One region of the Cellvibrio sp. pealriver genome, then DNA from elsewhere that is predicted to be linked to it. Evidence: predicted binding sites of a transcription regulator. Region 1 holds the regulator's gene; the other holds the start of a gene.
The links. Region 1 encodes LexA, which represses DNA repair genes until DNA is damaged. Its sites were predicted from a motif close to ACTGTNTNTANANACAGT; they were not measured.
Positions count from the first base shown of each region.

Region 2: a site for LexA is predicted at 1,795-1,812, ahead of dinB (DNA polymerase IV). Genes of this name have one in related genera too.

Region 1 covers NZ_KQ236688.1:1,666,418-1,669,845, reverse strand. Annotated here, with positions in the region: gene VC28_RS07100 (hypothetical protein) at 1-498, shown strand, start outside; gene VC28_RS07095 (hypothetical protein) at 560-826, shown strand; gene VC28_RS07090 (cell division inhibitor SulA) at 960-1,391, opposite strand; gene lexA (transcriptional repressor LexA) at 1,384-1,986, opposite strand; gene VC28_RS07080 (DUF2845 domain-containing protein) at 2,073-2,432, opposite strand; gene fliS (flagellar export chaperone FliS) at 2,665-3,051, shown strand; gene VC28_RS07070 (hypothetical protein) at 3,064-3,342, shown strand.
Region 2 covers NZ_KQ236688.1:2,355,737-2,359,164, reverse strand. Annotated here, with positions in the region: gene VC28_RS10255 (glycosyl hydrolase) at 1-564, shown strand, start outside; gene dinB (DNA polymerase IV) at 616-1,770, opposite strand; gene VC28_RS10245 (alpha-N-arabinofuranosidase) at 1,986-3,428, shown strand, end outside.

The sequences.
Region 1 (3,428 bases):
TCGTATCCTTTGAGTGTTGGCGACTGGATAAAAGTGCCTCGATATATGCCCCATTCATTGCAGCATGGGGTCAGGGTAGTTGAGTTTCAAACTCCCGTATATGAGCGGAAAATTTTGAGCTTTTCACAGCAAGTCTTGACTCAGTCTCACTGGGATTCGGAGATAGCGGTGCGATTGGCAACACTGGACAGTTATCAAAAAGAACCATCGCAGTTATGGAACTTCAGTGGCCTGAATTGCATTGAATCTATTGCCAGTTTTGATGATTTTGAAGTGCAGCGAATCACTTTGAAGGAAGGTCAGCCATTGGATTCAAGTCGCTATTCGTTGCTGATGGTGCTGAATGGGTCGGTATCACTCAGCATGGGTGACGCTTCAATGCAGATAACGGCAGGGCAGGCAGTCTTATTACCTGTTGTAGGTGATAATTGGTGGATAAGCACTAACACGCCATCATTGTTGTTACAGGCACTACCCTTGGATGGAAATCCAAAATAGGTTTTGGGTAGATTGGGTGTTAGAATACGCGACTGCTATTTAAGAGGTCTCCGAGGTATAAATGTCGTCTTTTTATGAAATTATTGAGCTAATTAACGGCGATGTAGCATTAGCTCGGGCAGATGATGAGAGCAACGAGCCTCTAGTAACGATTCGTTTTTCAGCAGAGTCATTAGCCTTCCTCGGAGAAGAGAAATTCATGGTGGCCAAGGCAATGATTGAGGCTGGTATGGAGGCTGCTGGAGAAATTGCTGATCAGCAAGCTGAGGCAATGTTGGATGAATTATTGGAAGGCGTTGATGAGGCTGAAAAGCTGATGTTGCATTAGGTATTGTGCGGTTAATGTCTAATTGTTAAGTGGTTACAAAGCCGTTATTTGTTTTTCCCCTCCCTGGATTTATCTATTTTTCATCATTTTTGGTCTGTCAAACAGTTCTTCTGTTGTTTTATTTGTGCACGTATCAACGCACGCGCAAAAGCAATCCACGGCAATTTCCTTTTGTTGCAGCAACCTCCAATTGGGCAAGTTCTTTGTCGCTCAGCTTGCCTGGGCTGGAGATAACGGTATGGCTATTGCCAGCCGAAAGTGCTTCCCATGTGATCCACAGTAATGTCTGCGGATCCTGACAGTGAATAACGCGAATATAGCGAGTATTGACACCGTACGACTCTAATAGATCGCGGCTGATGTTATGCGGAGCTACCCAAGTAATCCAACGGTCTTTGCAGGCGTTACCTAAAAAAGCAATCATCGGTAGGAGTAGAGCCAGCTGTTCCGGGGAGTCACTTGCCAATACCAGTTCAGTAACTCCGCTAGCGGGTTGTTGCTGTTGGCTATTAGCTTGTGGTGTCGCGCTTGCTGGGGCTGCAATAGCGTGTGCGATATTAGTCACGACGAATTACTCCTACACTTAAACCTTCAATACTGAACTCTTGTTCTCGCATATCAACATGGATGACATCGAAGTCAGGGTTTTCCGGCCACAATTCAACCAGCGCTTTATTGTTTGTACGTTTAAGCCTTTTGACCGTTACTTCTTCGCCAATTCGTGCGACGACAATCTGGCCATTACGAGCTTGATCTGTGCGGTGCACAGCAAGCAGATCTCCATCTAGAATTCCTACATCCTTCATACTCATGCCATGCACACGAAGCAAATAATCTGCATTGAGTGAAAAAAAGCTTTGCGGGATGTTGCAATAATCTTCGATGTGCTCTTGAGCAAGTATTGGATTCCCAGCAGCGACGCGTCCTATGATGGGAATGCCTGAGTGGACTTCGGGTAACCGAATGCCGCGTGAAGCGCCCGGGATAATCTCAATCGCCCCTTTACGTGCCAAGGCTTTAATGTGTTCTTCTGCCGCGTTGGCAGACTTAAATCCAAGAATTCGTGCAATTTCAGCGCGTGTAGGCGGATATCCCGTGTCATCTGCATATTGGCGGATTAACTGAAGTACCTGTTCCTGGCGCGGTGTTAGATCTGACATAGTGCACTCCTGAATCTGTTTATTTGTACAGTTATTGTGATTATATACAGTAATTCGGGTTGTGCAATAGTTTTTCAGTTTGGTGATTAATCCACCCGATCCCCGTAGCGAATCCCTCTCAATTGCCCCTGTGCGAAATAGAGGTGGGTCGTAAACTTGCCTTTCCGGGGCTCATAGGTCCAGATATCGATGTTCTCGCATGCTTGTATAACAATATTATTTTGCACGTTGTTATCGCCGTATTGCACGCCTTGGGATTGGTTGCTTGTGGCAATTGGCTGACAGAAGCTGTCTATCATTAATGGACTACCACACTTATCTATGACTTCGGCTTTGCTATCGCCTATATGAACCAATTTATTTTTACAGCGTAATGATTCTCCAAGAGCAGTATTGCCGATACCGAATAAAAGAAAGCCGATGAGATAAATAGAGAGTGTTCGCATGATGAACTCCTGAAGGGGTGGATTTAACTCTAATCTTCGTATCTGAATGCGGCATGAATACTTTTGGTACAAATATTCGGAGAATTTAGCCTTTTAGTAATAAGCCGAATAAATCCGAAATTTACGATGATTCCCGTTAAAGATTTCGCAATTTGGGCCGTTAGCTTATACAGCTGTCCAATGCATGTTGAAGGGCAGGGTAGTGAGTAACTTCTGACAATATTGGTGAATTATGAATGCCTATTCTGCTGTGCAAAATTATGCAAATGTAAAAGTTCATTCTTCTGTAGAAACTGCATCGCCCCATCGATTGATTCAAATGTTATTTGAAGGTGCTTTGGAGCGCATTGCGCAAGCAAAAGGCGCTATGCAACAAAACCAGATCGCACGTAAAGGTGAGTTGATTGGCAAAGCAACCGCTATCGTGGGTGGCTTGCAAGGTAGCCTTAATGATAAAGATGGCGGAAGTCTGGCTGCGAATCTTGATGGCTTATATGACTACATTATTCGTCGCTTGAGTCAGGCAAATTACGAAAATAACCCAGATTACCTCGATGAGTGCGGTCGGTTGTTGGGCGAAATAAAATCAGCATGGGATGCTATTGCTAATCAGGTTTAATGAGGGGGTAACATGGCAATTCAGTTGATTAGTTCCCCCGATTACAGGGGGAATGCAGGTGTAGTCGCAATGCGCAGTGTACAGCAGGCATTGACTGCTGCACTGGACGCGGAAGATTGGGAAAAAGTAAGGCATTTAGATCGTATCTGCATCTTGCTCATTGATCGTGTTATTGCTTCCAATCGTGACGATAAAGCGGCTGTCATCGATGCATTGAGTGAATTGAAAGGTGTTTATGCTGGTTTGATTGCACAATGCCAACGTGAAGTCACTTTTTTGCATGCGACTTGATCCTGGATTATTTGCAGCTTATGGACAGGGTTGTGTTCGTGTCTCTGTTAAAAATTGTTAACTGCGCCTAGTTCATAAGGTTTTTA
Region 2 (3,428 bases), 690 kb from region 1:
TACACTGTGGAATATTTGCGCGATACCAAAGGCGTACACAATTTTTTGTACGCGTATTCACCCAATAATTTCTGGGAGGTAACGGAAGAAAATTATTTAGAACGTTACCCCGGCGATGCTTATGTTGATGTGCTGGGGTTCGATACTTACGGTGAAGCTGAAAATAACGAAAACTGGTTTAAAAACGTGGTTGCCAATGCCGCATTGGTTGCGCGTATGGCTGATGAGCGCGAAAAAATCCCGGTGATTTCCGAAATTGGCATTCGCGCACCGGATATTGAAGCAGGTAAGTTTGATAATCAGTGGTACCGTAAACTGATTGCTGCATTAAAAGCGGATGTCGATGGGCGCAATATTTCGTTCTTACTCACCTGGCGCAATGCGCCCGAAGGCGTTCCCGGGCCAGATGGAAAAAATGTCCCTCATTATTGGGTGCCTGCTAACCGCGATGAAAATATCAATAACGGCACCTTGGATGATTTCCGTGAGTTCTATAAAGACGAGTTCACCGCATTTAACCGCGATATTTCCGGGGTTTATACCATTGAAACCCGAGTGAAATAAAAGTGTGTAACGTGTGATGAAAACGGCCCTCATTGAGGGCCGTTTTTATGTTTACTGTGCTGATAACAATAACGGCATTTCTGCTGCGGAATCGTATTTTGAAACAGGAACGGGAATTGTGTGTTGCTTATAGTGCGCATGAAATTCTGGGTTAAATAACTCCAGCTGCAAAAAATGATTATTCTCCCGCAAATCAATAAATCGTACTCCCACCCCAAGCAAACGCACCGGCATTGCTTTGCGTTCATAAGCATCTGCACACAAGCTTTGCAATTCTGCGAGCGATACCGAGCTGGCACTGCGCTCAATAGTAGTGATGCTGAAATCGGAAAATTTTATTTTTACAAACAGTTTTACCACTTTGTAATCTTCATCGACTCGCCGTAAGCGAATTGCCAGTTGTTGGCTGAGCGAGGGGATTTCATTCAGGCATTGGGTTATGCCGGGCAAATCCTGCGCAAAGGTATTTTCGACGCTTAACGATTTGCGGCGGCGGTCAACGGTTACGGGGCGCTCATCAATGCCGCGGCTCAAGTGATACAAACGCGCGCCCATTTGCCCAAAGCGCTGCGTTAATTCAAATACTGAAAATTTATGCAAATCGCTGCAGGTAAAAATAGCCAGTTCAGCTAATTTACTCGCCATAGCTTTGCCTACACCATAAATTTTATTAACCGGTAATTGCGCCACAAAATCAGGTACTTTCGCTGGCGTAATAACAAATTGTCCATTGGGTTTATTCCAGTCGCTGGCGATTTTGGCGAGAAATTTATTCGGTGCGATACCCGCGGAAACAGTAATCCCGATTTCTTTATGAATGCGCGCGCGAATTTCCTGCGCGATCAAGGTGGCGCTGCCGTGATGAAATTCTGACTCGCTGACATCCAGAAAAGCTTCATCCAACGACAAGGGTTCAACCAATTCGGTGTATTCGTAAAAAATACTGCGCATCTGCAGCGAGGCTTCGCGGTACGCGTCCATACGGTGGGGTAATAAAATTAAATCCGGGCAGAGGCGCTTGGCGTGGCTGCTTGGCATGGCGGAGCGTACACCGAACTTTCGCGCTTCGTAATTGCAGGTAGAAATAACCCCGCGGCTTTCGCTGCGGCCGCCCACGGCAATCGGGCGATTGAGCAGCGAAGGGTCATCGCGCATTTCAATCGCTGCAAAAAAACAGTCGGCATCCAGATGGATAATTTTACGCATGGGGCAGGTCAATATTGAATCGATACTGTATTTAAACACAGTGCTTGCAAAATGACAGCTAGGGTTGGACTCAGGAAGATGAAAATCCTGACAGATGCTGGCAGCAATTCGATGAGTGGGTAAAATTAGGTTAACTTGTATGACAATATGATGATGTCATGATTATCCTTTATCGCCTGAAGTTAACGATAAATACAAACAATGGAGAACCTTCTATGCGTTTCATCAAGCCGCTTGCCGCCGCTATAGGCCTGTGTGCCTCGTCGCTGGTGTTTGCCAATACCCAAGTGAGTGTAGACACCACCAAGCCCGGTCCTGTCATTAATAAAAATATCTATGGCCAATTTGCTGAGCACCTTGGGCGCGGTATATACGAAGGCATTTGGGTCGGCCCCAAATCCAAAATCCCCAATACCAAAGGCTGGCGTAATGATGTTGTGGGTGCGCTGAAAGAATTGCAGGTGCCGCTAGTGCGTTGGCCTGGCGGTTGTTTCGCCGATGAATATCACTGGCGCGAAGGCATTGGCCCGCGCGATAAGCGCCCGGCACGTGTGAATACCAACTGGGGTGGCGTGATAGAAGATAACGCTGTAGGTACGCATGAGTTCTTTGACCTGGTTGAAATGCTGGGTGCAGAAGCCTATGTGAACGGCAATTTGGGCACCGGTACTCCGCAAGAGATGGCAGAGTGGCTGGAGTATATGACGTCAGACAGTAAATCCACGCTGGCCGAGCTGCGCCGCAAAAACGGCCGCGATAAACCCTTCCGCGTACACTATTTTGCGATTGGTAACGAAGCCTGGGGTTGTGGCGGCAACATGACGCCCGAGTTCTACACGCATCTGTACAAGCAGTACGCCAGCTTCCTCAAAACACCAAAAGACAACACGCCTATTTTAATTGCGAGCGGTGGTCACACCGAGGACACCAGCTGGGCAGATCACCTCACTGCCAACGTAAAACCGAATTGGGCATTGCGTATGGATGCGGTGAGCTTCCACTACTACACCTTGCCAACCGGCGATTGGACAGTAAAAGGCGCAGCCACCGGCTTCCCGGAAAAAGAGTGGATGTCCACCATGGTTAACACGTTGAAAATGGATCAGTTCATTGTCAACAACAAAAAAGTGATGGATAAAAATGATCCCGAGAAAAAAGTTGGTTTTTATGTGGATGAATGGGGTACATGGTACGACGTAACCGGTGATGACGATCCTGGTTTCCTTTACCAACAAAACACCATGCGCGATGCAATCGTAGCGGCGCTCAACTTCAATATTTTCCACAAACACGCCGACCGTGTGCACATGAGTATCATTGCGCAAATGGTTAACGTATTGCAGGCGATGATTTTGACCGATAAGGAAAAAATGATCCTGACTCCGACCTATCACGTGTTCAAAATGTACAAGCCCTTCCAGGATGCAACCAGCTTGCCTCTGGAATTAAAAGATGTACCCAAATACACCTTGGGTGATGCATCTATTCCTGCGGTGAGTGCAACAGCTGCGCGCGCTAAAGATGGCAAAATTTATATCGCGCTGGTTAACGCCAATCCGAACAAAGCGGAAACCGTGAATGTAAGCCTTGCGGGCGTAAACATGAAAAGTGTTAACGGAGAAATACTGACCGCCGCAGCGATGGATACACACAATACA